Regions from separate parts of the Roseateles sp. GW821-FHT09B06 genome, predicted to be linked through region 2. Evidence: predicted binding sites of a transcription regulator. Region 2 holds the regulator's gene; each other region holds the start of a gene.
The links. Region 2 encodes sigma-54, which starts transcription at its own class of promoters, with help from an activator protein. Its sites were predicted from a motif close to TGGCANGNAANCTGCTTT; they were not measured.

Region 1 (10,551 bases), on a different contig from region 2:
ATGTGAACGCGGTCTATCCGGAAGGCTGGGCGATCCGCCTGCTGGCGCTGCATGCGCTGGGGGCCGGGCGGGTGCACAGCCTGGTGCGGGTCGATCATGGCGAGGCGTCCTTCTACGCCAACAGCTTCTTTGCGATCGAGGGCGGGCGGATCGTCGGCATCGACGAATACTGGTCCGACGTGCAGGCGCCGCCGGCCTGGCGCCGCGATCTGCCGGGCCTGGAGGGCCTGCCGGCCGACGGTCGCCCGGGCCTGGATCTGGATCCCGACCCGCCCGCGGCGCCATGAGCCATAAACCCCTGTCCCTGAAGATGCGCGCGATCGCGCTGCTGGCGCAGCGCGATCACAGCCGGTCCGAACTGCGCGGCAAGCTGCTGCGCATTGCCCGTTTGGCGCAGGCCGCGAAGCTGGCCGAGGCCGGTGCGGCGGAAGAACCGACGCCCCCGGAATCGGCCGAGGTGGCGGCCGAGGTCGATGAACTGCTGGTCTGGCTGCAGGCCCAGGGCTATCTCAGCGAGTCGCGCTTCGTCGAATCGCGCGTCCATGCGCGCGCGCAGCGCTACGGCAATCTGCGCATCAAGCAGGAGCTGGCCCAACATGGCCTGACCCTCGATGCCGAGCGCCAGCTGCAGCTCAAAGACAGCGAGCTGGAACGTGCCCGTGCGGTCTGGGCGCGCAAGTTCGGCGCGGCGCTTCCCGAGGATGCCGCGGCGCGCGCGAGGCAAACCCGTTTTCTGGCGGGACGAGGGTTTTCTGCCGAGGTGATTCGCCGGGTGCTGCGCGGCTTGCCGGAGTGAGGGGCGGCCCTTGCCGGGGCGGCCCGCGTCGCCGGACGAGGCCCGCTGACAGCCCCGCGACAGGCTTGCGGCAGCGCAGCATGCTACATTCGCGGTCTTTGGCAGACTTGCCCGCCACCCCAGTCCCGAGGTTTGGCGGGCTTGCCTGCGCGTTGTCTGTACCGCTTCATGTCCTTGCTCACCCCGTCCTCCGAGCGCCGTCTGCTGCACCGTCGAGCCATCGACGTGCAGGTGTTTGCGCGTGAAGACGGGCTGTTCGACGTGGAGGCGACCTTGCAGGACGTCAAGACCCGCGACATCCCGTTGGCCGCCGGTCTGCGCCGCGCCGGCGAGCCGCTGCACGACATGCTGCTGCGTCTGGTGGTCGACAGGCAGCTGAACGTGCTGGCCTCGGGCTCCGAGACGCGCGGCATGCCCTATCCGGGCGTCTGCGGCGAGCATGGCGATGCCTACGCGCGCCTGACCGGGTTGAACCTGTTGAAGGGCTTCCGCCTGGGTGTCAAGGAGCGCCTGGCCGGCATCAAGGGCTGCACCCATCTGACCGAACTCAGCCAGGTGCTGCCCACCGCCGTGATCCAGGCCTTTGCCGGCATCGTGATCGACACCCGCGAGGGCGACGCGAGCTCGGGCCAGGCACCGTTCCAGATCGACAAGTGCCATGCGCTGAGGAGCGACGGCGCGGTCGTGCAAGCCCATTACCCCCGCTGGTATCGCCAGGCTCCGGCCGCGGCGCAGACCGCGACCTCTCCCACCTCTTCCTGACTTTTCCCTCTAAGCGAGACCCCCTATGAAGATTCACGAGTACCAGGGCAAGGAAATCCTGCGCCAGTTCGGCGTGCCGGTGCCGCGCGGCATTCCCGCGTTCACGGTGCAAGAAGCGGTGGAAGCCGCGCAGAAGCTGGGCGGCCCGGTCTGGGTGGTCAAGGCGCAGATTCACGCCGGCGGCCGCGGCAAGGGCGGTGGCGTCAAGCTGGGCAAGAGCCTGGACGAGGTGAAGAGCCTGTCCGAGCAGATCCTGGGCATGCAACTGGTCACGCACCAGACCGGCCCGGAAGGCCAGAAGGTCCGCCGCCTCTACATCGAAGAAGGCGCCGACATCAAGAACGAGCTGTATGTCTCGCTGGTCACCGACCGCGGCACGCAGAAGGTCGCCTTCATCGCGTCCAGCGAAGGCGGCATGGACATCGAGGAAGTGGCCCATTCCACGCCCGAGAAGATCATCACCGAGATGATCGACCCGCTGGTGGGCCTGACCACCGAGCAGAGCAAGAAGATCGCCGCGGCCATCGGCCTCACCGGCGCGTCGGTGGACCAGGCCGTCGACCTGTTCGCCAAGCTCTACAAGTGCTACATGGACACCGATGCGTCGCTGGTTGAAATCAACCCGCTGAACTGCGATTCCAAGGGCAATCTGATCGCCCTGGATGCCAAGTTCAACTTCGACGCCAATGCGCTGTTCCGCCACCCCGAGATCGTCGCCTACCGCGATCTGGACGAGGAAGACGCGGCCGAAGTCGAGGCCTCCAAGTTCGATCTGGCCTACATCTCGCTGGACGGCAATATCGGCTGCCTGGTGAACGGCGCCGGTCTGGCGATGGCCACGATGGACACCATCAAGCTGTTCGGCGGCGAGCCGGCCAACTTCCTGGACGTCGGCGGCGGCGCCACGGCCGAGAAGGTCACCGAAGCCTTCAAGATCATGCTGAAGAACCCGGAAGTGAAGGGCATTCTGGTCAACATCTTCGGCGGCATCATGAAGTGCGACACCATCGCCGAAGGCGTGATCACCGCCTGCAAGGCCGTGAACCTGAGCGTGCCGCTGGTCGTGCGCATGAAGGGCACCAACGAAGATCTGGGCAAGAAGATGCTGGCCGAGTCCGGCCTGCCCATCATCGCCGCCGATTCGATGGCCGAAGCCGCGACCAAGATCGTCGCTGCCGTCAAGTAAGCCCCGCAAGGAAAGCATCAATCATGTCGATCTACATCAACAAAGACACCAAGGTCATCACCCAAGGCATCACGGGCAAGACCGGTCAGTTCCACACCCTGGGCTGCCAGGCCTACGCGAACGGCAAGAACGCCTTCGTGGCCGGCGTGAACCCGAAGAAGGCCGGCGAGAAGTTCTCGGACATCCCCATCTACGCGACCGTCAAGGAAGCGGCCGGCCAGACCGGCGCCACCGTCTCGGTGATCTATGTGCCGCCGGCTGGCGCCGCCGCCGCGATCTGGGAGGCCGTCGAGGCCGACCTGGACCTGGCGATCTGCATCACCGAAGGCATTCCCGTCAAGGACATGCTGGAGGTGCGCAACCGTATGAAGGCCAAGGAGGCTCTAGGGGGCAAGCGCACCCTGCTGCTGGGCCCCAACTGCCCCGGCCTGATCACGCCCGACGAGATCAAGATCGGCATCATGCCCGGCCACATCCACCGCAAGGGCCGCATCGGCGTGGTCTCGCGCTCCGGCACGCTGACCTATGAAGCCGTGGCGCAGCTGACCGAGATCGGCCTGGGCCAGAGCTCGGCCGTCGGCATCGGCGGCGACCCGATCAACGGTCTGAAGCACATCGACGTGATGCAGGCCTTCAACGACGATCCGGACACCGACGCCGTGATCATGATCGGCGAGATCGGCGGCCCGGACGAGGCGGAAGCCGCCCGTTGGTGCAAGCTGAACATGAAGAAGCCGGTGGTCGGTTTCATCGCCGGCGTCACCGCCCCTCCCGGAAAGCGCATGGGCCACGCCGGCGCGCTGATCTCGGGCGGCGCCGACACGGCCGATGCCAAGCTCGCCATCATGGAAGAGTGCGGCTTCACCGTGACGCGCAACCCCTCGGAAATGGGCAAGCTGCTCAAGGGCCTGCTGTAAACCGAGCCCGGCGAGCGGCCCGGCCGGATGCGTAAATCCACGCATCGGCGCCGGGCCTGCCGCAGCGCACAATCCGGCCGCAGCCTTTTGCGGCCGGGCATCAAGGGGCATCGGCCCCTTTTTGTTTTGGCGTCTGCAATCGCTGGAGGCCCGGCTATAGTCCGTCCGTCGCGGGCCGCGGAAACCAACTCAACGCAAAGTTCCCATGGACATGCTCACCAGTCCCGAGTTCTGGCTTGCCGTCGGCCAGATCATCATGATCGACATCCTGCTGGGCGGCGACAACGCGGTCGTGATCGCGCTGGCCTGCCGCAAGCTGCCCGATGTCCAGCGCACCAAGGGCATCCTGTGGGGCACGGCCGGCGCCATCGTGCTGCGCGTCGTGCTGATCTTCTTCGCGCTGACGCTCCTGAAGCTGCCCTTCCTGAAGCTGGTGGGCGGCCTGCTGCTGCTGTGGATCGGCATGAAGCTGCTGCTGCCCGAGCATGACGACGAGCATGCCAATATCCAGGCCAGCGACAAGCTCTGGGCCGCCGTGAAGACCGTGATCGTCGCGGACTTCGTGATGAGCCTGGACAACGTGATCGCGATCGCCGGTGCCGCCGAAGGCGCGGGCGGCGACCATCAGATGCCGCTGGTGATCTTCGGCCTGCTGGTCTCGATCCCCATCATCGTCTGGGGCAGCCAGATGGTGATCAAGCTGATGGACCGCTTCCCGATGGTGATCACGCTGGGCGCGATGCTGCTGGGCTGGATCGCCGGCACCATGATGGTGGGCGACCCGGCGCTGTCCAGCTGGGTGCCGAGCCAGGCCGGCGACAAGCCCGGTTCGACCGAGGTGCTGCCGGCGCTGTATTACGGCTGCGGCGTGGTCGGCGCCCTGCTGGTGCTGGCAGCCGGCAAGTTGATGGCGGCACGCAAGGGCGGCGCGGCCGCCTGATCCGGAACCATGGCTGGGGTCGGCTTCTGGCGGCGCCTGCTGGGTCGCGGCGGCGACGCCGGCAATGCCAGCATCGCCGGGGATACGCAGCCGAGCACCCAGCCCCAGTCCTTGCTCCAGGATGCCCGAGGGGAAGGCCTGGAGCGCTATGAACTCGGCGCCGAACTCGGCCGCGGCGCGATGGCCGTGGTCCACCTCGCCATCGAGAAGGCCAGCGGCCGCCGGGTGGCGATCAAGCGCCTGGCGCTGCAGCGCGAGTTTGCGGCCGAGGACCTGATCGACGTGCGCCGGCGCTTCATGCGCGAGGCGCGCGCGGCCGGACATCTGGAGCATCCCGACATCCTGCGCGTGCTGGATGCCGGCCAGGCCGGCGCAGATGCCTGGATCGCGATGGAATACGCGCCGGGCCAGGATTTGAGCCATTTCACCCGCACCGGTGCCCTGCTGCCGGTACGCGAGGCGCTGTCCCTGGGGGCCCGCCTGGCGCGGGCGTTGGCCTATGCCCATGCCCAGGGGGTGGTGCACCGCGACATCAAGCCCAGCAACGTGATGCTGGAGCGCGCCGGCGCCGGCGGTGCCGATTCGCTGAAGATCATGGACTTCGGCATCGCCCGCATCGCCGACGGCAGCCGCACGCGGACCGGCCTGGTGCTGGGCACGCCGTCCTTCATGTCGCCCGAGCAACTGGCCGGCCAGCAGGTCGACGGACGCAGCGATCTGTATTCGCTGGGCGTGATGCTCTACCAGTTGCTGACGGGCCATCTGCCGCACCAGTCCGAGTCGATGGCGACCCTGATGTACCAGATCGCCAACCAGGCGCCGCCCGACGTGCGCCATTACCGCCCGGCGCTGCCCGAGGCGCTGGCCCTGGTGCTGGCCCTGGCGCTGGAGAAGCGCCCAGAGCTGCGCTATGCCGATGGCGGGCAGATGGCCCAGGATCTGGATGCCGTGCTGGCCCTGCTGCCAAGGCAAGACCTGGCCCTACCCGGTCAGGATTTCACGACCGCCGACCCGTTCGCGCGCACCGAGCGCCTGGATCCGGTGGAACCGGGGCAAAATCCCCCGGATCCTCTCTAATTCCAGTTCGCCATGACCGTGGAGATCTTCAGCGCTACCGATGTCGGCCGCGCCCGCGACAACAACGAGGACTCGGTGGCGCTGGACGAGACGGTGGGCCTGGCCGTGCTGGCCGACGGCATGGGCGGTTACAACGCCGGCGAGGTCGCCAGCCAGATGCTGACCAGCTTCGTCAAAGCGGAGCTGGGCCGCTGGCTCAAGGAGGCGGGCAGCCAGGCCGCACCGGCCGACGTGCGGCGGGCGATGGACATCTGCGTGGACAACGCCAATCGCGCGATCTTCAATGCGGCCAACACCAATCCGCGCTATGCGGGCATGGGCACGACCCTGGTGCTGGCGGTGTTCCGTGAGGATGTGCTGCTGTTGGGTCATGTCGGAGATTCGCGTGCCTATCGCCTGCGCAACGGCCAACTGAGCCAGATCACGCGCGATCATTCCCTGCTGCAGGAGCAGCTCGATGCCGGCCTGCTGACCCCGGAGGAGGCCGCCTTTTCCAGCAACCGCAACCTCGTCACCCGCGCCGTGGGGGTGGAGGATGCCGTGATGCTGGAACTGCATCAGCACGAGATCCAGCCGGGTGACCTGATCCTCCTGTGCTCGGACGGACTGTCCGACATGTTGGACGACAATGCACTCGCGCAGTTGCTGATAAACCACCCTTCGCTGTCCGAAGCGGCGCAAGCCCTGGTTGCCGCCGCCAATGACATGGGCGGCAAGGATAATATTGCGCTTGTGCTGGCTCGTGCGGAGGGTCGCGCCAAACCTGTCAGCCGGACCTGGTGGCCGTTCGGTCGGCGCTGACGGGAGCGCCGATATCTGCGCAAGGACCCGGCCGGTACACCAACGAGACAATAGGACTGAGGTCAAGCATGGGCAAACTGGTGGTTTCGCTCGACGGGGTGGTGATCAAGGAGGTACAGCTCACCAAGGACAAGACCACGCTCGGTCGTCGGCCCTACAACGACATCGTGATCGACAACCTGGCGGTGAGCGGTGAGCATGCCGTGCTGCAGATGGTGGGAGCCGACGTCTTCATCGAAGACCTGAACTCCACCAACGGCACCTATATCAACGGCAAGGCGATCAAGAAGCAGCTGCTGGCCGGCAACGACATCGTCGAGGTGGGCAAGTACAAGATCAAGTACCTGCTGTCCGATGGCGTGGACTACGAGAAGACCATGATCCTGAAGCCGGGGGCCACGCCCAGCGGTTTCGGCCTGCCTTCGTCCTTCGGTGCCCTGAGTGCGCCGGCCAGTGCCGCGACGCCTGCCACGATCAAGGTGTTGACGGGAGCTGCGGCGGGCCGCGAGGTCAGCCTGACCAAGGTGGTCACCACGGTGGGCAAGCCCGGCGTGCAGGTGGCCTCCATCACCAAGCGCCCCAGTGGCTATGTGTTCGCCCACGTCGAGGGGGGCGCACGGCCCAGCGTCAATGGCGTGCCGCTGACCGGCGAGTCGATCGCGCTCAAGAGCGGCGATGTGATCGAGCTGGCCGGCACGCAAATGCAGTTTGTCCAGCCCGGCCTTTGAGTCGTCCGGCCGCGTGCAGCATGTCACGCGGCCGCAAGCTTCTCCTGCAAACGGCTGAAAAACGCGCCAAAACGCGCATTAGGTAGCTTGCACCCCCTGGCAAGGCGCGTAAATTGGAGTCCGTGCTCCACGAGCCCAGGCTCGACTACAACGCGCTGCGCATGAAAATAAAAGTCCTGGGCTGCTCCGGCGCCATTGCCGCCGGCTGCAAGACCACCGCCTTCCTGCTGGACGACGATGTGCTGATCGACGCCGGCACCGGCGTGGGCGATCTGAGTCTGGACGCGCTCGCGCGCATCGACCACATCCTGCTCAGCCATTCCCATCTGGACCATGTGCTGGCGATCCCCCTGCTGGCCGATGCCGTGCTGCGCCAGCGCGCCCAGGACGGGCGGCCGCCGATCGAGGTGCATGGCCTGGCACCCACCCTGGATGCGTTGCGCCTGCACCTGTTCAATGGCGTCATCTGGCCCGACTTCACCCGCCTGCCCAGTGCCGAGCATCCGGTGTTGACGCTGCGGCCCTTCGAGATCGGCCAGCGCCTGCGGCTGGGCGAGCGCGAGATCGAGGTGTTGAGCGCCGAGCACACGGTTCCCGCCTGCGGTTTCGCGGTCGACGGCGGCGCGGCGGGCCATTGGGTCTATACCGGCGATACCGGACCCAACCCGGCGCTGTGGCGGCGCCTGGCCGAGATCAAGGTGGCGCATCTGGTGATCGAAACCGCCTTCAGCGACGAAGAGCGCCAACTGGCGCGCGTCAGCCGCCATCTCTGCCCCACCGCGCTCGGCAGCGAGCTGAGCCAACTGGGCGGAGCGGTCGACGTGCACATCACCCACATCAAGCCGGGCGAGGATGGTGCCGTGATGACCCAGATCGCCGGCCTGGCCAGCGCGCACCGCATTGCTGCGCTGCGGGCGGGGCAGGTGCTGAGCTTCTGAACTCGAAGCCCGATCGACTGACAAAAATGGTCGGCTCGCAGGCCCGCGAACAAAATGCGCCGCGAAGGCTGACCAAAAATGTCACCCGGGTTGTCCTGGAGGCGCCGTGTTCGTGATGTTTGTCACGCGCCAAGGCGCTGGGGCAGGCTGGCACGGCCCCTGCATATAGAGGAAGCGTTCCTCCCCTACCTCTCACTTTTTACCCGCAGGAGTCCTCATGAGCATCAAGCGCAACGTCCAAAAAGGTTTCACCCTGATCGAACTGATGATCGTCGTGGCGATCATCGGCATCCTGGCTGCGGTGGCCCTGCCGGCCTACCAGGACTACACCCTGAAGAGTAAGGTCTCTGAAGCCGCGAGCGTCTCGTCGACGGCCCGCACTGCATTGGCTCTTGCCTTCAATGAAGGTGTGCTGAACAACGCCACGAATGCGACGCTGGGGCTCGCCGCCGCAGCCAGCATTACGAGCAAGTACGTGGCATCGGTGACGGCCGCAGGCACCAGCGATACCGCTGGAACCGTGACGGTCACGATGCAAGGCACGGGTAATGCAGCCGTTGACGCCAAGACCGTCATTTACACGGCGACCTGCGTGACCGGGGCCCAATGCACTTGGGCAATCACTGGCACGGTCGACACCAAGTACATGCCGAAGACCTAAGCGCTGGTTGGCGCGAACCATGCCCAGAGTGGACATGGTGTTCGATACAAAGGCGACCCTCGGGGTCGTCTTTTGCATGGAAAGCGGCACTTGACACGGTTTGCCGGATGAATGGAGCCCCAATGCTGACCTCTTCGTTTGCTGGCCGCCCATTCCCGTGGTCCTCAAGCTGGCGTCAAGGCATTCCCTGGCTGCTGGCCGTGTTGGCCTGCGCCCTGCCGCCCATGATCGGCTATGTCTTGCCACCGCTGTCAAGTGCAGCGAATCAGGTGAGTGCCATGGTGGGCTGGGCGGCGGTCGCAATCTGTGCGTCCTTGGCGGTCGGTATTCGCCCCGTGTTGTTGCGGCCGGCCCTGCCGCTCCTGGTGACCTGCCTATTGCTGTTCGTCGGCATCCTCGGCTCTGTCCTATGGGCCGGCTTGCCCGGTTCTTTGGCACTCATCTCGGCCGGTTCTCTGCTTGCCACCCTGGTGCTCTTTGCTGTCGGCATGGCCAGCCGTGCCGCCGGGCATGCGGAGACCTTGTTCGCGCAGATATCGCTGGGCTGGCTTGTGCTGGGGGTGGCGCTGGCCGTGGTGTGTTTCATCCAGGTCTTTGCGCCGGCCTGGGCCGATGGGGATTGGATCGCACGCACGGGGCTCCTGGGCCGCGCGGTCGGCAATATGCGCCAACCCAACCATGTGGCTGTCTTGTTGTGTTGGTCCTGCGTGGCGACGCTCTGGCTTGCCGAATCGGCGCGGCTGCGGCGCTGGGTGGCAGGCCTGCTGATGACGGTTTTCATCTGGGCGATGGTCCTCACGGCTTCGCGCACCGGCTACGTGAGCCTCGTTATCTTGGCCGTCTGGGGCCTCGTCGATCGCGGACTTTCGCCGTTCGCGCGCCGAGTCCTGATGGCGGCTCCCTTGCTGATGCTGGGTTGCTGGTTTCTGACCGATGTCTGGGCGCACTGGAGTGGCCAGATCTTCGGCGGTGAAGTTCGGCTCGCCGAGGGGGCCAGTTCGCCCTCTCGGTGGTACATATGGGTGGACACGCTGGAGCTGATCCGGCGCAGTCCGCTGACCGGGCTGGGTTGGGGTGAGTTCAATTTTGGCTGGGCGCTGACCGACTTTCCGCGGCGCCGCTCGTCGTCTCTCGATCACGCGCACAACCTGCCGTTGCATTTGTTGGTCGAACTGGGCCTGCCGCTCGGCTTGAGCGTGTTGGCAGCATTGTGCTGGTCATTGTGTGCGGCCATTCGATCGGTCTTGGGCGAGAAGGGCCCCGAAGGGGTGGCCTTGCGCTGTGCCCTGGTCATGCTGACCATCGTTGGTTGGCACAGCATGTTGGAGTACCCTTTTTGGTATTTCTACTTTCTGCTTCCCACGGCTCTGTTGCTGGGCATGTGCAGTGGCAACGCGGGGGGCGGCACGAAGATGCGGCCGCTCGCGTGCTCGAAGAACGTCGCCGTGCCGGCGCGCACCTTGACTTACGCCAGCGCCTGGGTGCTGGCCACCGGAGTAGCGGTATGGGCAGACTATATGCGGGTCGTATTGCCCTATGTGGCGCCCATGAAGACGCTCATCGAGCGGGGTCAGACGTCGTGGCTTTTCAGTACCTGGGCCGATCAACTCTACCTCGCTAGCTACCCTGGAACACCCGAGGCCTTGCCGGCGGCCCAACGGGCGGCACATCTGCTCATCGATGCTCGCACGCTAAAGGTTTGGGCAGAGACGCTGAATGCGGCAGGGGATGTGGAGCGGGCAAGG
Region 2 (10,551 bases):
CCAGGCCTCCAAGCAGCTGGGCCTGATGAAGGGCTACAAGTTCGTGCTGGAGATCGAGCAATGCCGCGACCTGGCCGAGCTGCAGAGGCTGGCGCTGTCGCTGGTCGAGCGGGTGCAGCAGGGCAAGGGCGACGATGCGGCCCGGCTGCTGCGCCAGGCGCTCGGGCTGCGGACCTGAGGGCCGGGCTCACAGATAGCTGGTGAGCGCCGGCGCCTGGTGCCAGTTGTCGTTGAGCCCGTCGGCATAGCCGATCGGAATGGCGGCCAGCGTCGCCGGCGCCACGTCGTCCAGGCAGGCCAGATTGATGCTGATGTAGTCGCCGCCCAGGATGTCGAGATGGCCGCGCACGAACGGCCGCACGCCGCAATGCCGGCAGAACAGGTGGTGGCCGCTGCAGGAGCCGAACTGGTAGTCGTTCAGCTGCTCCTCGCCGGCCAGCACGCGCAGCTGTTCGGGCCGGCCCAGCTGGTTCCAGGTGCGGGTCTTGCTGCAGATCGAGCAGTTGCAGCGGCCGCTGGCCCGGCTCAGATCGAGATCGGCCTCGAAGCGTACCTGGCCGCAATGGCAGCTGCCGCGATAGGTCTTCATGTTCATGCGCTGTCCTTCCTGTGGGTCTTGTGCGGGGAGGCGTGATTCTTAGGCCCTGCTGCTGCCAGCTTGTGTCAGCATTGCGGCCCTGAGAAGTTGAATCATCACGACCATGCCCCCGCGTTTCTATGTCGATCAGCCGCTCGCCCAGGCCGGCGAGTTCAGCCTGCCGCCCGCCGCGGCCCGTCATGTCCAGGTGCTGCGCCTGCAGCCCGGCAGCCCGGTGCTGCTGTTCGACGGCACGGGCGACGACTGGCAGGCCGAGGTGCTGGCCATGGGGCGCAGCGAGGTGCGCGTGCGGCTGCAGTCGCGCCAGCCGGTGCGGCGCGAGCTGGCGCAGGCGGTCACGCTGGCCCTCGCGATGCCGGCGAACGACCGCATGGACGGCCTGGTCGAGAAGGCCACCGAGCTGGGGGTGGCCCGCATCCAGCCGCTGATGAGCGAGCGCTCGGTGCTGCGCCTGAATGCCGAGCGGGCCGACAAGAAGGTCGCGCACTGGCAGGGCGTGGCCATCGCGGCCTGCGAGCAGAGCGGGCGCGCCGTCGTGCCGCGGATCGCGCCGGTGCGCACGCTGGCGGCCTGGCTGCAGGACCTGGCCCCGCTCGATGCGCCCCGGCAGCGCCGCTGGCTGCTGAGCCCGAGCGCGGCCCAGCCCCTGGGTGCGCAGACGGCGGCCGACGAGACCCTGGTGCTCAGCGGTCCCGAGGGCGGGCTCGGTCCGGCCGAGGAAGAGGCCGCACGCGCCTGCGGGTTCCTGGCCATGAACCTGGGGCCGCGCATCCTGCGCGCCGACACGGCGCCGCTGGCGGTGCTCGGGTGGCTGGCGCTGTCGGCGGTTCGCTAGGCACCTAGTCGGTGCTCGGCTTGTCCTTGCGGGCCGAGCCGGCCACCAGGTCGAAGCGGAACATGCGGCACTCGATCGGCCCGTTCCACATCGGGATGCGGCGCGATTCCTTGAGCCGCATCTTGCTGGGCAGCTTCATGTCCGGGCACAGCAGCCAGGCGGTCCAGCCGGCCGGATTCTGCGTGTAGGCGCGCTTCCAATGCGCGGCCAGGCGGGGGAAGAAGTCGTCGTCGGCGTCGCGTTGCTCGGAGCCGGAGGCGTCGCGATAGGCCGCGGCCTTGCCGCGCACCTCGATGCGCTCGCCATAGGGCGGGTTCATCATCACGGTGCCGGGCATGCCATCGGCCAGTTGCGGCGCCGGCCGCTCGAGCGCGTCGCCGCCGTTGAACTGGATGTACTGGGCCACGCCGGCGCGCTCGGCATTGCGGCGCGCGAAGTCGACCATGCGGAAGGCCACGTCGCTGCAGTAGATCGGCACGGCCGGCGCATGCTCGCGCGCCTTGGCCGCGGCCTTGATCTGCTGCCAGCGTGCGCGCAGCGGCTGGAAGGGCAGCTGGCGCTCGAAGGCGAAGCGGCGCTGCATGCCGGCGGCCATGCCGCAGGCGATCTGCGCGGCCTCCACCGCGATGGTGCCGGAGCCGCAGCAGGGATCGTGCAGCGCGCCGCCGCTCTCGGGCGTGCCCTTCCAGCCGGCCGCCGCCAGCATCGCGGCCGCCAGGGTCTCCTTCAGCGGCGCGTCGCCCTTGTCCTCGCGCCAGCCGCGCTTGAACAGGGGCTCGCCCGAGCTGTCGACATAGATCGTCGCGTACTCGGGGCCCACATGCATGACCACCGGCAGGTCCGGATAGCGGGTGTCGACGCTGGGGCGTTCGCCGGTGGCGTCGCGCAGCACATCGCAGATCGCGTCCTTGACGCGCAAGGTCGTGAAGTTGAGGCTTTGCAGCGGCGAACGCTGCGCGGTGACGTCGACGCGTATCGTGTTGGCGGGGGTGATCCAGCGCGTCCAGTCGATCTTGCGCGCCAGCGCGTAGATGTCGTCCTCGTGGCGGTAGGGACCGTCGATCAGCTCGATCAGCACGCGCTGGGCCAGGCGGCTCTCCAGATTGAGCTTCATCACCCCGTCGGCATCGCTCTTGACCGCAACGCCACCGCGCAGCGCCTCGACATGGGTCTTGGGCAGGATGGCCCGCACCTCCTCCTCCAGCCAGGGCTCGACGCCGCTGGGGCAGGACAGGAACAGGTGCAGGGTTTCGTTCTGGGACATGGCTGGGGCGCGAGGGTTCAGGCCCGTATTGTCCCAGGTCGGCCGGGCTACATGGTTTTGCGCAAGTTTGCCGGCGCGATCTTGAGCGCCTCGCGGTACTTGGCCACGGTGCGGCGTGCCACCTGGATGCCCTGCTCCTCCAGCATGTTCGACAGCGCGCTGTCCGACAGCGGTTTGGCCGCGTCCTCGGCGGCGACGAACTGCTTGATCAGCGCGCGCACCGCGGTGCTGGAGGCGTTGCCGCCGGCCTCGGTCGACAGGCCGGAGCCGAAGAAATACTTCAGCTCGAAGGTGCCGAAGCGCGTCGCCATGTACTTGGCATTGGTCACGCGCGAGATGGTGGATTCGTGCAGGCCCAGCTCGTCGGCGATCTCGCGCAGCACCAGCGGCTTCATCGCCAGCTCGCCATGCGTGAAGAAGCCCTTCTGGCGCTCGACGATGGCCTGCGAGACGCGCAGGATGGTGTCGAAACGCTGCTGGATGTTCTTGATGAACCAGCGCGCCTCCTGCAGCTGGCCGCCCAGCGGCGTGTTGCTGACGCCGCCGCGCGTGGCGCGCAGGGCCTGGGCGTAGAGCTCGTTGATGCGCAGCTTCGGGGCCACCTCGGGATTGAGCATGACGCGGAACTCGCGCCCCACCTTCTGCACGATCACGTCCGGCACCACCACCTGGGCCTGGCCATGCGCGAAAGGGCGGCCGGGTTTGGGCTCCAGGCCGGTGATCAGGGCCTGGGCCTCGCGCAGCAGGGTCTCGTCGGCGCCGGTCAGGCTCATCAGGCGTTTCAGGTCGCGCTTGGCCAGCAGTTCCAGGTGCTGCTTGCAGATCAGGATGGCCACCGCCTGGGCCTCGCTGCGCGGCCGGGCGCGCAGCTGCAGCAGCAGGCATTCGGGCAGGTCGCGTGCGCCCACGCCGGCCGGCTCCAGGCTCTGCAGCCATTTCAGCGCGCAGCGCAGCCGGTCCAGCAGTTCCTCGCGCGTCTCGGGATCGGCCTCGGGGCCCGTCAGGGCTTCGGCCAGTTCCTCGAGGCTGTCTTCCAGATAGCCATCCTCGTTGAGCGACTCGATCAACACCCGCAGCGCCGCCCGGTCTTCGGGGCTCAGCATCATGCCGGCCAGCTGCAGATTCAGATGCTCCTGCAGGCTCAGCCCCGGGGATTCCTGCTCCGGGCGCTCGCCGTCCTCGTCGCCACCGCTGCCGGAGGCATTGCCGGGCAGTTCGCGGATGCCGTCGAAATCGTCGCGCTCGGTGCCGTTCTCCCAGTCCTCGCGCTCGGTGGTGCCGAAGTCCTCGGCACGTATCTCGTCCTGCGGCGCGTCGGCGTCGGGCGTGCTGCTGCTGCCGGCGCCGTCTTCGGCGCTGCTGCTCTGGCGTGGCTCCGGCATCTCGGGCGGCGGAGCGTCGGCGAACTCCTCGTCGGTCTCCAGCAGCGGGTTCTGCGCCAGCATCTGCTCGACCTCCTGGTTCAGCTCCAGGGTCGAGAGCTGCAGCAGCCGGATCGACTGCTGCAGCTGAGGGGTCAGGGCCAGGTGCTGGCTGAGGCGAACCTGCAGGGAGGGTTTCATCGGCTAGGCCGGGCGCAGGGCCGTCCCGAGGCCGGCCTGCGCCCCCGCGGGGGGCAGTGAACGGAGTGAGCGTGGGGGCTTCATCGGCTACATCCTGAAATGTTCGCCCAGATAGACCTTGCGCACGTCGGCGTTCTCGACGATCTCGTGCGGCGTGCCCTCGGCCAGCACGGCGCCCTCGCTGATGATGTAGGCGCGGTCGCAGATGCCCAGGGTCTCGCGGACGTTGTGATCGGTGATCAGCACGCCGATGCCGCGGCTCTTCAGGAAGCGGATGATGCGCTGGATCTCCAGCACCGCGATCGGGTCGACGCCGGCGAAGGGCTCGTCCAGCAGGATGAAGCGCGGCTGGGTGGCCAGCGCGCGCGCGATCTCGACGCGCCGGCGCTCGCCACCGGACAGCGCCGGCGCCGGGCTGTCGCGCAGCTTCTCGATCGAGAGCTCGCCCAGCAGGCTGTCCAGCGCCTGCCTGATCTGCGCCTTGTCCCAGGCGCGGCCCTGCGCGTCGCGCTGCAACTCCAGCACGGCGCGGATGTTCTCCTCCACCGTCAGCTTGCGGAAGATCGAGGCCTCCTGGGGCAGGTAGGACAGGCCCAGGCGCGAGCGCTGGTGGATCGGCAGGCGCTGCACCGACTGGCCGTCGATGCGGATCTCGCCGGCGTCCGCCCGCACCAGGCCGACGATCATGTAGAAGCTGGTGGTCTTGCCGGCGCCGTTGGGCCCCAGCAGGCCCACCACCTCGCCGCTGTGCACGTCGAGGTGGACGTTCTTGACCACCTTGCGCACGCCATAGCTCTTCTGCAGGCCCTCGGCCTCCAGGCGGCTGACGGGAGCCGTCTGCGGGGCGGCGGCGCTCATGAGGGCTTGCGCGGCAGCAGGGTGATGCTGGGCTGCAAGGTCAGGCCCGGCGCCGAGGCGGCCGGCTCGGGGGCCGAAGCCGCCCGCGGCATCAGCACCACGCGCCCGCGGCCCGCCGGATGCGGCGAGCTCTGGCCGCCCTCGATGCTGAAGACCTCGGAGCGGTTGTCGTAATTGATCACCGCGCCGGTCACCTCGTCGGCCACCGAGGTGCCGCGCACGCGGCGCATCACGGCATTGCCGATGAAGCGCATGGTGTCGGAACGGGTGTCGTACTCGACCTGGTCGGCCGAGCCCTCGATGAACTCGCCGGACACGTCGCGCGCCTGGCGGAAGGTCACCTGCTTGGCCGCGGTGCCGCTGGCGTAGGCCTGGTAGTAGCCATCGCTGGTCTCGCGCACGTCCATGTGCTCGGCGCGCATCACCATGCTGCCCTTGCTGAGCACCACGTTGCCGCCCAGCTCGGTGCGTTGCTTGACCAGGTCCAGCCCGCCGCGGTCGTAGTCGACGATGACGGGTTTGTCCCGGTCGGCCTTGGCCGCCAGGGACCAGGGGGCCCAGCCCGCAGCCAGCAGGGCCAGGGCGGTCAGGGTCAAGCGAAAGGGGAGGGGCTTGATGGTCATTGCGGCACAGTTCTTGCAGACCATTCTAGCCCCGGATTCGGGCGAAGGCGCGTCAAGCCTTGCCGCTGCGCAGGCGTTCGATCAGGAAGTTGCTGGTCTCCAACGCCCGCAAACCCGACTGGATCTCGTTCATCGCCACACCGCCGGTGGCCATCGAGGGCGAGGTCCAGAAGCGGCCGCCGATGCCCAGGGCCGGCACGCCGTCGATCCGGTAGGCCTCGCTGAGCTTCTCGGCCTGCTGGCACTTGGTCTGCACGCCGAAGGAGTTGTAGGCCTCGGTGAATTTCGTGGCGTCCACGCCCAGCGGGGTCAGGAACTCGGTCATGGACTTGACGCTGTCCAGGCCCTTGTTCTCACGGTGGAGGGCGCTGAACACGCGGGCGCGCAGCTCCTTTTCCTTGCCCAGGGCCTCCAGCGCGTAGAACAGGCGCTGGTGCAGCTTCACATTGGCACGGAAGGCCACATGCACATGGCGGAAGCTGACATCGGCCGGCAACTGCTTGATCCAGGCCTCCATGGCCGGCTCGAAGGTATAGCAATGGGGGCAGCCGTACCAGAAGAACTCCACCACCTCGATCTTGCCGGGTGTGGTGGGCAGGGGCTGGGAGAGGCGCTGGTAATGCTTGCCTTCCTGCGGGCCGCCCTGGGCGAGGCCGAGGCCCGGCAGGGCCAAGCCGCCGACCACACCGGCGAGAGCGGAGGAAAAATCGCGACGCTTCATCTGAAATCCTTTGACGACGGGAACTCGACCGGGCGCATCCTAAGCGTTGGCGCTCAACGCTGCACGCGTACGAGATTGGCTTCCATGCCCACGGCCTCGACCCGGCGCTGCAGCGCCTCGGCCTCGTCGCGGCTGTCCAGCGGCCCCAGGCGGACCCGGTAGACCTGGCGGCCGGACTGCTCGCGCTCGAACACCTTGGCGCTGAAGCCCTGCATGCCCAGCTTGGCGCGCTGGGCCTCGGCGTCCTCGGTGCGGGTGAAGGCGCCGGCCTGGACGAAGTAGACATAGGGGTCGCCGGCCGGTGCGCCGGCAGTGGCCGGCGCTGCCGGCTTGGTCGCTGGGGCCGAGGCGGCCGGCTTGGCCGCCATGGGCTGCGCCGCGGGCGCCGGCGTGGCCGCCGGGGCCTCCGCCGGCGTCACGGGGGCGGGGCTGCCCACCATGCCGCTGGCCGCCTTGGCGCCGGGACGGCTGCCCAGGCTGGCGTTGGGGTCCCAGTTGCGGTTGCGCGCGGCTTCCTCGGCGTCCTGTTCGGCGGTGCGCTGCGGCACCTTGTTGACGAAGGGAATCGGCACCTTGGTGATGTAGAGCGCCACCCCGAGGGCGATGCCCAGGCCCAGCAGCAGGCCGACGATCAAACCGAGGACGAAGCCGCCACGCTGGCTGGCCCGGACCTTAGACATGCACTCTCCTCAAAGTCGCTCAATCGGTGGTGGTTTCGGCGGCGGCCGCGTCGCGCGACATGGCCTCCGGCGCGCTGACGCCCAGCACGGCCAGTGCATTGCGCAGCACCTGGCGGGTGGCCGCCAGCAGCGCGATGCGCGAGCGGGTCAGCTCCGGCGCCTGGTCCAGCACGCGCTCGGCCGCATAGTAGCTGTGGAAGGCGCCGGCCAGATCGCGCAGATAGAAGGCCAGGTCGTGCGGCGCCAGGCCGTCGGCGGCCCCGGTCAGCACGCGCGGGTAGTCGGCCAGCTTCAGCATCAGCGCGGCCTCGGTCGGGGCGGTGAGCCGGCTCAGGTCGGCGCCGGCGAGCTGCGCTTCATCACCGCCGGCCGTCACCCAGTTGCGGATGATCGAGCAGATGCGCGCGTGCGCATACTGGACGTAGAAGACCGGGTTCTCGTCGTTCTGCTTCAGCGCCAGGTCGACGTCGAAGGTGAACTCGGTGTCGGCCTTGCGGCTGAGCAGGAAGAAGCGTACCGCGTCGCGGCTGGTCCAGTCGATCAGGTCGCGGGCGGTGACGTAGCTGCCGGCGCGCTTGGAGAGCTTGACCTCCTGGCCGCCCTTCATCACCAGCACCATCTTGTGCAGCACATAGTCCGGGAAGCCTTGCGGGATGCCGACATTGGCCGCCTGCAGGCCGGCGCGCACCCGGGCAATCGTGCCGTGGTGGTCGGTGCCCTGGATGTTCACGCACTTGGTGTAGCCGCGCTGGAACTTGTTGATGTGATAGGCGACGTCGGGCAGGAAGTAGGTGTAGCTGCCGTCGGACTTGCGCATCACGCGGTCCTTGTCGTCGCCGTAGTCGGTGCTGCGCAGCCACAGCGCGCCGCCTTCCTCGAAGGTCTTGCCGGAGGCCTCCAGCCTGGCGACGGTGGCTTCGACCGCGCCGCTGCCGTAGAGGCTGGATTCGAGGAAGTAGTTGTCGAACTTGAGGCCGAAGGCCTGCAGGTCCAGATCCTGCTCGTGGCGCAGATAGGCGACGGCGAACTGGCGGATGCTGTCGATGTCCTCGATGTCGCCGGAGGCGGTGAACTCGCGGTCATCGGCCTTGACGGTCTTCCTGGCCAGGAAATCGTCGGCGATGTCCTGGATGTAGTCGCCGTTGTAGGCCGATTCGGGCCAGCCGGCGGCGCCGGGCTTCAGGCCCTTCAGGCGCGCCTGGGTCGAGGTGGCCAAGGTGGCGATCTGCACGCCGGCGTCGTTGTAGTAGAACTCGCGGGTGACGTCCCAGCCCTGGGTGGCGAACAGGCTGCAGATGGCATCGCCCAGCGCCGCCTGGCGGGCATGGCCCAGATGCAGCGGGCCGGTCGGGTTGGCCGAGACGAATTCGACCATCACATGCTGGCCGTTGGACACCTGCGCGCCGAAGCCGCTGCCGCCGCGCAGCACCTCGGCGACGACGGCCTGCTTGGCGGCGGGCTTCAGGCGGATGTTGATGAAACCGGGGCCGGCAATCTCCAGCGCCTCGACCCAGGTCTGGAAGGCGGGGCGGCGCTGCAGCGCCTCGATCAGCGCCTGGGCCAGCTCGCGCGGGTTCTTCTTCAGCGGGCGCGCCAGCTGCATGGCGGCCGTGCAGGCGAAGTCGCCATGGCTGGCCTGCTTGGGCGACTCGAAAGCGGGCGCCAACTCGGCGCCGGGGCTCAGTTCTTGGATGGCCTCGCCCAGGGCGGCGAGCAAATCCTGCTTGGCTTGAATCATGAGGCGGATTCTAAGAGCCTGTTACTGCGCCCCCGCGACGCGCGCATATGATGGCCGCCATGGTCATGGACTCCAGCTCGCCCACCACCATCCCGCCCGCCGGCGCCGACCTGCCGGCCTATATCGGCAAGTACCGCGTGCTGCGCCGTCTGGGCGAGGGCGCCACCAGCGATGTGTTCCTGGGCCTGGACGAGTTCCAGGGCGTCGAGGTGGCGATCAAGCGGGTGCGCGCCTGGTTGCAGACCAGCCGCAGCGGCCCCGAGGGGCAGTTCGGCACCCGCTTCTTCGCCGCCGAGGCGGCCTTGACCGGGCGGCTTTCGCACCCGAACGTGGTGCAGATCCTGGATGCGGTGCCCGATCCGGAGACCCCCTATCTGGTGATGGAGTACGTGCCGGGCGTCACCTTGAAGAGCTTCTGCCGCAGCGACCGGCTGCTGCCGCTGGATCAGATCGTCGAGCTGGGCTTCAAGTGCGCGATGGCCCTGTCCTATGTGTTTCGCCAGGGCCTGATCCACCGCGACGTCAAGCCGGCCAATCTGCTGGCGGTGCTGGACAGCCAGGGCCAGGTGACCGACGTCAAGGTCAGCGACTTCGGCAGCGCGCTGAACCTGCGCTCGGACGAGACCCAGGTGCACCGGGTCGGCTCGCTGGCCTATATGCCGCCCGAGCAGATCGAGGGCGGCGACGTCGACGGCCGGGCCGACATCTATTCGCTGGGCGCGGTGCTCTACCACCTGGTGGCCGGCCGCGCGCCTTTCGACGCGCCCAGCCAGATGGCCCTGATGCACCAGATCTACCACCAGGCCCCGGCCTCGTTGGTGGGCCAGCGCAGCGGCGTGACGCCGGAGCTGGACGCGGTGGTGCTGAAGGCGCTGGCCAAGCATCCGGGCGAGCGCTATGCCGACTGGGAGGCTTTCGGCCGCGCGCTCTCGGAACTGGTGTCGCGGCAGCTGGTGCCGCTGGCGCGGCTCTACGAGGTCAAGGACTCCGAGCGTTTCAATCTTTTACGCGACCTGGAGTTCTTCGCCGACTTCGGCGATGTGGAACTGTGGGAGGTGGTGCATCGCGCGCGCTGGCGGCGCTACCCGCTCGACTACGCGCTCTACAAGAAGGGCCAGGAGGGCAGCAGCTTCCACATCATCGCCCAGGGCGAGGTGCAGGTGTTCCGCGATGGCGAGTTGGTGGCCACCCTCGGCAAGGGCACCTCGGTCGGCGAGATGGCCTATCTGGCACCCAATCCCGACCTGCGCCGCCACAGCACCGACATCAAGGTCAGCGAGATCTGCACCACGATCTCCTTCACGCCCGAGTCGCTGGGGGGCTTGAGCCCCGAATGCCAGCATCGCTTCGACCGCGCCTTCATCCAGGTGCTGGTGCGGCGCCTGCATGCGGCGCATGAGGCGCTGGCGCATCCCCGTCGCATCCTGTAGACATCCGGTGGCTCGCCGCAGCACGGCGGTAAACCGAGCTTGAGCGGGCCGCGTTGCTGTGTTGGAATCGACGCGGCATCCGCCGACCCCAACCATGCTCTAACAATCAGGAAGGAGCCCTCACCATGAAGCACCTCATCGCCCTGCTGGCCCTGGCCTTCGCCGCCGTCGGCGCGGCCCATGCCGACGACAAGAAGCCGACCGAGCAACAGAGCAAGATGACCAGCTGCAACAAGGATGCC
Region 3 (10,551 bases), on a different contig from region 2:
CGGGCGTCTCCCAGCGGCTGCCCTGGCTCCAGATCTGGGCGTTCAGCCAGTCGAACACGGCGCCCAGCTCGCCGGCGGCGATCCTGGCGTCCAGGTCCGGCAGCGCGCGGCGCATCGCGGCGAACCATTGCGCCGCGTACATCGCGCCCAGCGTGTAGCAGGGGAAGTAGCCGAACAGGCCGGCGCCCCAGTGCACGTCCTGCATGGCGCCGTCCCTGAAGTTGCCGCGCGTGTCGATGCCCAGCAGCTCCATCATCTTGGCGTCCCACAGCGCCGGGATGTCCTCGCATTCGATCTCGCCCTCGATCAGGGCGCGCTCGATCTCGAAGCGCAGGATCACGTGGGCCGGGTAGGTCACCTCGTCGGCGTCGACGCGGATATGGCCGGGCACGACGCGGGTCATCAGCCGGTTCAGGTTCTGCGCCGCGAAGGCCGGCTGCTCGCCCAGGTGCTTGACGACCAGCGGGCTCAGGAGGCCGGCAAAGGCCGGGTGGCTGCCCAGCTGCATCTCGAAGGACAGGCTCTGGCTCTCGTGCAGGCCCATCGAGCGCGCACGCGCCACCGGCAGGCCCATCCAGGCGCGCGGCAGGTTCTGCTCGTAGCGGCCATGGCCCGTTTCGTGGATGGTGCCGGTCAGGCTGGGCAGGAAGCTGTCCTCGCGGTAGCGCGTGGTCATGCGCACATCCTCGGGCACGCCGCCGCAGAAGGGATGGGTGCTCTCGTCCAGTCGGCCGGCCTCGAAGTCGAAGCCCATCAGCTTCATCGCATCCAGGCCCAGCGCGCGCTGTGCCGCGGCCGGGAAGCGGCCCTCGGGCACCAGCACGGTTTCCTGCAACTGGCGCTCCTGCGTCTGCCGGATCAGGCCCGGCAGCCACTGGCGCAGATCGCCGAACACGCGCTCCACCTCGGCGCCGCGCATGCCGGGCTCGTACTGGTCCATCAGGGCGTCGTACTTCGACAGCCCGCCGTCCTCGGCCAGCAGGCGCGCCTCCTCGCGGGCGAGGCGCACCACCTCGCGCAGGTTCTCCAGATAGCCGGCCCAGTCGTTGGCCGGGCGCTGGCTGCGCCAGGCATGTTCGCAGCGCGAGCTGGCCAGACTCTTGGCCTCCACCAGGCTCTGCGGCAGCGCATTGCTGCTGCGCCAGGCGCGGCGCATCTCGCGCAGATTGGCACGCTGCAGCTCGTCCAGGCTCTCGCCCTCGGCGGCCTCCAGCAGCGGCTTCCAGGCCGGCTCGGTGGCCTGCTGGTGCAGCAGCCCCCCCATCTCGGCCAGCGCCAGCGAGCGCGCCTCGTTGCCCTTCGCGGGCATATTGGCCGCCTGGTCCCAGGAGGCGATGGACTGCAGATGGGCGAGGCGGTGCATGCGCTGGTGGCGGCGGCACAGATCGTCGTAGGCGGGGGTGTTGCTCATGGATGAATGGGGCTGATCGGCACGCCGGGTGGGCGCGGCCGCATTGTCAGCGATTCAGTGGTTCGGAAATATCCAGAGCAGGACCGCGGTCATGCCGATATAGCGGACCAGCTTGCCGATGCCCATGTAGAACAGGCAGGGCCAGAAGGGCAGGCGCAGCCAGCCGGCCAGCGCGCACAGGGGGTCGCCCACCAGGGGCAGCCAGCTCAGCAGGCAAGCCCTGGCACCGAAGCGCTGCAGCCATTGCAGCACGCGGCGCTCGCGCGGCGGATGGTGGGCCGCGCGCTCGTAAAGCCGTTCGGCGCCGTAGCCCATCCACCAGCTGATGCCGCCGCCCAGCGTGTTGCCCAAGGTGGCGACCAGCACCGCCGGCCAGAACAGCTCGGGGTTGAGCTTCACCAGCCCGAACACCGCGGGCTCCGAGCCCATCGGCAACAGCGTGGCCGACACCAGGGCCACGACGAAGACCGCCGGCAGACCCAGCTGTGGCAGCGCCAGGTATTCCAGCAGCGCGGCGATCAGGTCTTGCAGCCAGGCTTCCATCGTCGGCATTATCCCCAGGGCGGAGGTCGACCCGATGCGATCGCGCTCCCGGACGCCTGGCCCGATGCCCCCCCCGGACGACAAGAACAGCCGGCTCTGGATGCGCCGGAATCCGCGGTCGCCGTGGCGCAGGCCCGGCCCCCGGAGACGCCCAGGAGGTATACTCTTGCCTCTTTTTTGAGCAGACTTCCCTCCCCCTCCCATGCATATCGGCCCCCATGAGCTGCCGAACCGCTTGTTCGTGGCGCCGATGGCCGGCGTCACCGACCGGCCGTTCCGTCAGCTGTGCAAGCGCCTGGGCGCCGGCTATGCGGTCTCCGAGATGGTGACCTCGCGCAAGGATCTGTGGCACAGCCTGAAGACCTCGCGCCGCGCCAACCACGAGGGCGAGACCGCGCCGATCGCGGTGCAGATCGCCGGCACCGACGCGGCGATGATGGCCGAGGCCACCGCCTACAACATCGCACGCGGCGCCCAGATCATCGACATCAATATGGGCTGCCCGGCCAAGAAGGTCTGCAACAAATGGGCCGGCTCGGCCCTGATGCAGGACGAGCCGCTGGCGCTGGAGATCATCGAGGCCGTGGTGGCCGCGGCGGCGCCGCAGGGCGTGCCGGTCACCCTGAAGATGCGCACCGGCTGGTGCGCGGCCGAGAGGAACGCGGTGGCGCTGGCGCGCCGGGCCGAGGCCGCCGGCGTCGCGATGGTCACCGTGCATGGCCGCACCCGCGAGCAGGGCTACAAGGGCCTGGCCGAGTACGACACGATCCGGGCCGTGAAGGCCGCGCTGCGCATTCCCGTGGTGGCCAACGGCGACATCGATTCGCCGCACAAGGCCCGCGAGGTGCTGACCCATACCGGCGCCGACGCGATCATGGTCGGTCGCGCGGCCCAGGGCCGGCCCTGGATCTTCCGCGAGATCGCGCATTTCCTGGCCACCGGCGAGGAGCTGCCGGCGCCACAGGTGGGCGAGGCGCGCGACTGGCTGATCGAACATCTGGACGACCATTACCGCCTCTACGGCGCGCTGACCGGCATGCGCAGCGCGCGCAAGCACATCGGCTGGGCCGTGCGCGCCCTGCCCGGCGGCGAGGCCTTCCGCCAGCGCATGAATCTGCTGGAGAGCTGCGAGGCCCAGGTCGAGGCCCTGCGCGGCTTCTTCGGCGCGCTGGGCGACGCGCATGAGCGTCTGCCCTATCTGGCGCTGCCGGCGGCCAATGACGAAGATCAAGAAGACGACACAACAAGCACAACAACAAGGTTAATGGCATGACGCCCAAGCCCATCGATACCGTGGTTCGCGAGAACCTCGAAGCCTATTTCCACGACCTGGACGGCGAAGAGCCCCACTCGATGCACGAGATGCTGATCAAGCTGGTCGAGAAACCGCTGCTGGAGATGGTGATGCAGCGCACCGGCGGCAACCAGAGCAAGGCCGCCGACTGGCTGGGCATCAACCGCAACACCCTGCGGCGCAAGCTCACCGACCACAAGCTGCTGTGAACGAACTCCCGAAACTCCCGAGAACTCCCGAGACCCTCGCCATGAGCCAAGTACTCACCGCCCTGATCTCCGTGTCCGACAAGACCGGCATCCTCGAATTCGCCCAGCAACTGCACGGCCTGGGCATCAAGCTGCTGTCGACCGGCGGCACCGCCAAGCTGCTGGCCGATGCCGGCCTGCCGGTCACCGAGGTGGCCCAGCACACCGGCTTCCCCGAGATGCTGGACGGCCGCGTCAAGACCCTGCACCCGAAGATCCACGGCGGCCTGCTGGCGCGCCGCGACCTGCCCGAGCATGTGGCCGCTCTTCAAGAGCATGGCATCGCCACCATCGACATCCTGGCGGTCAACCTCTACCCGTTCGAAGCCACGGTTGCCAAGCCCGGCTGCACGCTGGAGGACGCGATCGAGAACATCGACATCGGCGGCCCGGCCATGGTGCGCAGCGCGGCGAAGAACTGGAAGGACGTCACGGTGCTGACCGACGCCGCGCAGTACGCGGGCGTGCTGGCCGAGTTGAAGAGTGCCGGCAAGACCAGCGACAAGACCCGCTTCGCCTGCTCGGTCGCCGCCTTCAACCGCATCGCCCAGTACGACGCCGCGATCAGCAACTACCTGAGCGCCCTGGCCGAGGACGGCACGGTGAGCGCCTTCCCGGCCCAGATGAACAGCAGCTTCATCAAGGTGCAGGACCTGCGCTATGGCGAGAACAGCCACCAGAGCGCCGCGCTCTACCGCGACCTCTACCCCGCCCCCGGCGCGCTGGTGACGGGCAAGCAGCTGCAGGGCAAGGAACTGAGCTACAACAACATCGCCGATGCCGACGCGGCCTGGGAATGCGTGAAGAGCTTCGACGGGACCGGAGGGACCCATGGTCCCGCGGCCTGCGTGATCGTCAAGCATGCCAACCCCTGCGGCGTGGCCGTGGCGGCCAGCGCCGCCGAGGCCTATGCCAAGGCCTTCAAGACCGACCCCACCAGCGCCTTCGGCGGCATCATTGCCTTCAACCGCGTGGTGGACAAGGCCGCGGCCGAGCTGGTGGTCAAGCAGTTCGTCGAGGTGCTGATGGCGCCCGGCTTCACCGAGGAGGCCAAGGCCATCTTCGCGCCGAAGGTCAATGTGCGCCTGCTGGAAATCGCCCTGCCGGCCGCCGGCGGCAAGACGCCCTGGGAGCAAGGCCGCAACGCGCAGGACAGCAAGCGCGTCGGCTCCGGCATCCTGATCCAGAGCGCCGACAACCATTTCCTGAAGCCGGCCGACCTGAAGGTCGTCACCACGCTGCAGCCCACGCCGCAGCAGCTCGACGACCTGATGTTCGCCTGGACCGTCGCGCAGTACGTCAAGAGCAATGCCATCGTGTTCTGCGGCGACGGCATGACCCTGGGCGTCGGCGCCGGCCAGATGAGCCGCATCGATTCGGCCCGCATCGCCTCGATCAAGGCCGAGAACGCCGGTCTGAGCCTGACGGGCTCGGCCGTCGCCAGCGACGCCTTCTTCCCGTTCCGCGACGGCCTGGACGTGCTGGCCGACGCCGGCGCTTCCTGCGTGATTCAGCCCGGTGGCTCGATGCGCGACGAGGAGGTGATCGCCGCCGCCAACGAGCGCGGCATCGCGATGGTGCTCACCGGCGTGCGGCATTTCCGGCATTGATCCGGCACGGCGGAAGCCCCGCGCCGAGCCCCTGCGGATTCGGCGCCGGCTTCCGCAAGACCTGACCCTGTCGGCCCGCTTTACACCTTGAGGCCTCGGCCGCCCGCTCCGGGCCGGCCCATGCCCCTGAAATCAAGGACTTGCCTCACAAGGCCCGGTTTTTGCTTTTGCCGCCCCTGCGTGCGCATGCCGCGGAGGAAAGATGATGATGAAAGAAAGCAAAACAATGAGGGTCCAACAACTGATCAGGGCCGCGGCCCTCGGCGCTCTGGCCCTGTGCGGCGGGCTGGCTCAGGCGAGCCCGGTCACGTTCACATTCAGCAGCAGCGGCGTCATTTCGATCCCCGATTCGGGTCCCGCCACTCCCTATCCCAGCACGATCAATGTGGGCCAGTCCCTCACGATTCTCGATGTCAATGTCGGCCTGCTCGGCCTGAGCCATTCGTTCCCCGACGATCTCGACATCCTGCTGGTCGGCCCTGGCGGACAGACGGTGCTGCTGATGAGCGATGCCGGCGGCAGCAATGACGTCGGCGGCCTGAACCTGACGTTTGACGACGAGGCGGCGGGCTCGCTGCCCGATAGCGCTCAGCTGACGGCGGGCAGCTACAAGCCGACCGATATCGGCGCCAGCGAAACCTTCCCTGCCCCCGCCCCGGCCGGCCCCTATGGTTCGTCGCTGTCGGCCTTCGACGGCGGCCTGTCCAATGGGAGCTGGTCGCTGTTCGTGCGGGACGACGCGGCGGCTGATATCGGCCGCCTCGCGGGCTGGTCGCTGACCCTGACCTTGGATGACGGCGGCAACAGCGTGCCGGAGCCCACCAGCCTGGGCCTGGTGGGCGTGGCACTGCTGGGCCTCGCCGCCACGCGGCGGCGCCGCCGAGTCGGGCCGCAGGGTAGCCTCGCAGAGTAGAGCCCCCCCTCTAGCCAAGGGCCACTCCCCTTGGCGTTCCGGCGCCCAGCAGATAGCCTCGGTTCCACAAGACCGAGGAGACTGCTTGGACCACAGCCCGAACGAGCGCCTGCGACTCTGCCTGGAGTCGCAGCGCAGCGCCTTCCTGGCCGACCCGATGCCCAGTCTGGCGCTGCGGCGCGAGCGCCTGCAGCGCGTGCTGGACATGACGCGCCGGCATGCCGAGGCGCTGGCCGCCGCGATGGCGCAGGACTTCGGCCATCGCTCGCGCCACGAGAGCCTGCTGGCCGACATCTTCACCGTCGAGTCCGGCGCGCGCCACGCGATCCGGCACCTGCGCCGCTGGATGGCCATCAAGCGCGCCCCGACCGCCCTGCATTTCCTGCCCGGCCGCAATCGGCTGATGCCCCAGCCGCTGGGCGTGGTGGGGATCGTCTCGCCCTGGAACTATCCCTACAACCTGGCGCTGAGCCCGGCCGTGGCGGCTCTGGCGGCCGGCAACCGGGTGATGATCAAGCCCTCCGAGCTGACTCCCGCCACCTCGGCCCTGATGGCCCGGATCGTCGCCGAGCATTTCGCGCCCGACGAGATGGCGGTGCTGACCGGCGACGCCGAGCTGGGCCGCGCCTTCAGCGCCCTGCCCTTCGACCATCTGTTCTTCACCGGCTCCACCGCGGTGGGCCGGCTGGTGGCCCAGGCCGCGGCGCAACACCTGACCCCGGTGACCCTGGAGCTGGGCGGCAAGTCGCCGGCCGTGGTCGACCGCAGCGCCGACCTGGCGCTGACGGCAGAGCGCCTGGCCTTCGGCAAGCTGCTCAACGCCGGCCAGACCTGCGTGGCGCCCGACTATGTGCTGGCGCCGCGCGAGCTGGTGCGGCCGCTGGCCGATGCGGTGCTGGCAGCGATGCGGCGCCTGTACCCGCGGATCGCCGGCAACCCGGACTACACCGCCATCGCCACGCCCCGCCACCATGCGCGGCTGCAGGGCCTGCTGGACGAGGCGCGGGCGCAGGGCGCCACCCTGCTGCGCAGCCACGACGAACATCCCGGCGACCGCCGCCTGGTACCCACCCTGCTGCTCGACGTGAACGAGGGCATGGCCGTGATGCGCGAGGAGATCTTCGGCCCGCTGCTGCCCATCCTGGCCTACGAGCAGCCGCGCGACGCGATCGCCCTGATCAATCGCCATGAACGCCCGCTGGCCCTGTACTGGTTCGGCCGCGACGCTGCCGCGCGCGACCTGCTGCTGAGCCAGACCCATGCCGGCGGCGTGACCGTCAACGACTGCATCTGGCACCTGGGCCAGGAGGACCAGCCCTTCGGCGGCGTCGGCGCCAGCGGCCATGGCGCATACCACGGCGTCTGGGGCTTTCGCACCTTCAGCCACCTGAAGCCGGTGTTCCATCAGCCGCGCTTCGCGGGCACCAGGCTGTTCCATCCGCCCTACGGCAAGACCTTCGAGCGCCTGCTCGGCCTCTTGAAAAAAATCACCTGAGGCCGGCTGCGATGGAAACCGACTACATCATCATCGGCGGCGGCTCGTCCGGCGCCGTGCTGGCCGGCCGGCTCAGCGAGGACGCGGACTGCCGCGTCACCCTGCTGGAGGCCGGCGGCCGCGGCGACAACTGGGTGGTCAAGACGCCCTTCGCCGGCGTGCTGCAGGTTCCCAGCAAGCTGAACAACTGGGCCTTCGAGACCGTGCCGCAGGCCGGGCTGAACGGCCGGCGCGGCTACCAGCCGCGCGGCAGGGTGCTGGGCGGCTCTTCCGCGATCAATGCGATGGTCTACATCCGCGGCCACCGCAGCGACTACGACGCCTGGGCCGCCGCCGGCAACCCCGGCTGGGGCTTCGACGAGTTGCTGCCCTACTTCATCCGCGCCGAGAACAACGTGCGCTTCGGCGCGCCCTGGCATGGCCAGGATGGTCCGCTGCGCGTCGGCGATCTGCGCACCGACAGCCCGCTGCATGAAGCCTGGCTGGAGGCGGCCCGCGCGCAGGGCTACCCGGTCGTCGAGGATTTCAATGCGGCGCGGATGGAGGGACTGGGCGTCTACCAGGTCACCCAGTTCGAAGGCGAGCGCTGGAGCGCCGCGCGCGGCTATCTGCATCCGCACCTCGGCCAGCGCGCCAACCTCGACCTGCAGACCGACACGCGGGTGCTGCGCATCCTGATCGAAAACCGCCGCGCCGTCGGCGTGGAGGTCCTGCAAGGCGGCATCCGACGCACGTTGCGCGCCCGCCGCGAGGTGATCCTCAGCGCCGGCGCGCTGCAGTCGCCGCAGCTGCTGATGCTCTCGGGCATCGGCGACGGCGCGGCGCTGCAGGCCCTGGGGCTTGCGGTCGCCCACCACCTGCCCGGCGTGGGCCGCAATCTGCATGATCACCCGGACTTCGTGTTCGGCTATGTCTCCGACAGCCTGGACACGGTGGGCATCTCGCTGAAGGGCGGCGCGCGCCTGCTGAAGGAGATCGACCGCTACCGGCGCGAACGCCGCGGCATGATCACCAGCAACTTCGCCGAATGCGGCGGCTTCCTCAGCACGCGGCCCGGCCTGCCGGCGCCCAATGTGCAGCTGCACTTCGTCGTCGCGCTGGTGAAGAACCACGCACGCGAGCTGGGCCTGGGCCACGGCCTGTCCTGCCACGTCTGCCTGCTGCGCCCGCAAAGCCGCGGCAGCGTGCGCCTCGCCGCCGCCGACCCGCTGGCCACGCCCCTGATCGACCCCGCCTTTCTGCAGCACCCGGACGATGTGCGGCAACTGATCGAAGGCTACCGGCTGACCCGCGACCTGATGCGCGCCCCCAGCCTGAAAGCCTACTGGACGCACGAGATCTGGAGCCGCGAGGCCCAGGTGGGCGATGGCGATGCCGAGATCGAGGCCCTGCTGCGCCAGCGCGTCGATACCGTCTACCACCCGGTGGGCAGCTGCAAGATGGGCCCCGGGGGGCGCGACCCGCTCGCCGTCGTCGATGCGCAACTGCGCGTGCACGGCATCGAGAGCCTGCGCGTGGTCGATGCGTCAGTCATGCCCCAGGTGGTCAGCGGCAACACCAATGCCCCGGCCATCGCGATCGGCGAGAAGGCGGCAGACCTGATCCGCGGCCGCGCCGCGCCCCGGCCCGCCGCCACCGGAGCAGCCGCTCAAGACCTGGCCCTGCCGGTCTGAAGGTCCGGATACCGCCCCGCCGGCTCCGGGGATAATCGCGCCCCATGTCTCTTGCCGAATTCACCGGCCTGTTCCTGGCCTGGCTGGCGCGCCTGATCACGGGCGCGCAGGGCCATTGGAAAGGCTGCCCGCCCACCGCCGAGCAGCGCATCTACTTCGCCAACCACCAGAGCCACTTCGATTGGGTGCTGATCTGGGCCGCGCTGCCGGCCGAGCTGCGCGCGCGCACGCGCCCGATCGCGGCGCGCGACTACTGGACCGGCAGCCGGCTGAAGGCCTGGCTGACCGGCGCGGTGTTCAATGCCATCTATGTCTCGCGCACCCGCAGCAGCCCCGACGAGGATCCGCTGGAACCGCTGGTCGAGGCGCTGGCGGGCGGCGACTCGGTCGTGATCTTTCCCGAGGGCACGCGCTCCAGCAAGGGTGACCCGCAGGCCTTCAAGGCCGGGCTCTTTCATCTGGCCGCGCAGTTTCCGCAGGTGCAGCTGATCCCGACCTGGATCGACAATGTGCAGCGCGTGATGCCCAAGGGCGAGGTCGTGCCGGTGCCCATCCTGTGCACCGTCACCTTCGGCGAAGCGCTGCAGCGCCGGCCGGACGAGGACAAGCGCGCCTTCCTGGAGCGGGCCCGCGCGGCGGTGATGGCCCAGCGGCCCGTCGGAGGCCAGGCATGAGGGCGCTGCGCATGATGAGCGCCAGCGACCAGATCGCGCTGCTGTTCCTGATCCTGTTCGGGCTGCTGGTGCTGATCACGCTGGGCGGCTTGCTCTATTCGCTGAAGAGCGGCGAGCGCAGCGAGCGTGCCGAAGACAACTGGCGCCAGTTCAGGCGCGACCTGAAGGCCATCTGGGGCGGCTCCTGCCTGTTCTGGGCCGCCTGGGTCTCGGGGCCGGTGGGCGCGACCCTGCTGTTCGGCGTGCTGTCCTTCCTGGCGCTGCGCGAGTTCATCACCCTGATGCACACGCGCCGCGCCGACCACCGCAGCCTGATCCTGGCCTTCTTCGCGATCCTGCCGCTGCAGTATGTGCTGGTGGGCACGCGGCATTTCGACCTGTTCAGCGTGCTGATCCCGGTCTACGGCTTCGTCGCCATTCCCGTGGCCAGCGCCTTGGCCGACGATCCGCAGCGTTTCCTGGAGCGCAATGCCAAGATCCAGTGGGGCATCATGGTCTGCATCTACGGCCTGTCGCATGCGCCGGCCCTGCTGCTGCTGGATTTCAAGGGCTACGAGGGCCGCGGCGCCTTCCTGCTGTTCTTCATGGTGATGGTGGTGGGCGTTGCGCAGATCGTGCAGGAGGTGGCCAGCCGCTCGCTGCGCCGCCGGCCGGTGGCGCGCCGCATCAGCCGCAGCTTCTCGCTGCGCG

Region 1: the regulator sigma-54 is predicted to act here: its motif matches at 8,294-8,311, upstream of AC07OQ_RS02045 (pilin).
Region 3: the regulator sigma-54 is predicted to act here: its motif matches at 5,257-5,274, upstream of AC07OQ_RS09345 (PEP-CTERM sorting domain-containing protein).

The regions. Positions count from the first base shown of each region.
Region 1 covers NZ_JBWKPM010000002.1:40,879-51,429, reverse strand. The annotation lists gene AC07OQ_RS02095 (nuclear transport factor 2-like protein) at 1-287, shown strand, start outside; gene AC07OQ_RS02090 (regulatory protein RecX) at 284-796, shown strand; gene AC07OQ_RS02085 (DUF2889 domain-containing protein) at 965-1,558, shown strand; gene sucC (ADP-forming succinate--CoA ligase subunit beta) at 1,584-2,744, shown strand; gene sucD (succinate--CoA ligase subunit alpha) at 2,768-3,661, shown strand; gene AC07OQ_RS02070 (TerC family protein) at 3,867-4,601, shown strand; gene AC07OQ_RS02065 (serine/threonine-protein kinase) at 4,611-5,678, shown strand; gene AC07OQ_RS02060 (Stp1/IreP family PP2C-type Ser/Thr phosphatase) at 5,691-6,479, shown strand; gene AC07OQ_RS02055 (FHA domain-containing protein) at 6,548-7,207, shown strand; gene AC07OQ_RS02050 (MBL fold metallo-hydrolase) at 7,369-8,145, shown strand; gene AC07OQ_RS02045 (pilin) at 8,363-8,806, shown strand; gene AC07OQ_RS02040 (PglL family O-oligosaccharyltransferase) at 8,929-10,551, shown strand, end outside.
Region 2 covers NZ_JBWKPM010000040.1:2,252-12,802, forward strand. The annotation lists gene AC07OQ_RS22760 (hypothetical protein) at 1-178, shown strand, start outside; gene AC07OQ_RS22765 (GFA family protein) at 188-595, opposite strand; gene AC07OQ_RS22770 (16S rRNA (uracil(1498)-N(3))-methyltransferase) at 702-1,433, shown strand; gene AC07OQ_RS22775 (THUMP domain-containing class I SAM-dependent RNA methyltransferase) at 1,438-2,697, opposite strand; gene AC07OQ_RS22780 (RNA polymerase factor sigma-54) at 2,745-4,259, opposite strand; gene lptB (LPS export ABC transporter ATP-binding protein) at 4,347-5,117, opposite strand; gene lptA (lipopolysaccharide transport periplasmic protein LptA) at 5,114-5,740, opposite strand; gene AC07OQ_RS22795 (thiol:disulfide interchange protein DsbA/DsbL) at 5,793-6,461, opposite strand; gene AC07OQ_RS22800 (SPOR domain-containing protein) at 6,515-7,141, opposite strand; gene argS (arginine--tRNA ligase) at 7,161-8,879, opposite strand; gene AC07OQ_RS22810 (serine/threonine-protein kinase) at 8,939-10,309, shown strand; gene AC07OQ_RS22815 (PsiF family protein) at 10,435-10,551, shown strand, end outside.
Region 3 covers NZ_JBWKPM010000008.1:51,075-61,625, reverse strand. The annotation lists gene AC07OQ_RS09370 (carboxypeptidase M32) at 1-1,411, opposite strand, end outside; gene AC07OQ_RS09365 (YqaA family protein) at 1,466-1,954, opposite strand; gene dusB (tRNA dihydrouridine synthase DusB) at 2,157-3,227, shown strand; gene AC07OQ_RS09355 (helix-turn-helix domain-containing protein) at 3,224-3,457, shown strand; gene purH (bifunctional phosphoribosylaminoimidazolecarboxamide formyltransferase/IMP cyclohydrolase) at 3,499-5,106, shown strand; gene AC07OQ_RS09345 (PEP-CTERM sorting domain-containing protein) at 5,309-6,019, shown strand; gene AC07OQ_RS09340 (coniferyl aldehyde dehydrogenase) at 6,105-7,514, shown strand; gene AC07OQ_RS09335 (GMC family oxidoreductase) at 7,526-9,187, shown strand; gene AC07OQ_RS09330 (lysophospholipid acyltransferase family protein) at 9,232-9,861, shown strand; gene AC07OQ_RS09325 (phosphatidate cytidylyltransferase) at 9,858-10,551, shown strand, end outside.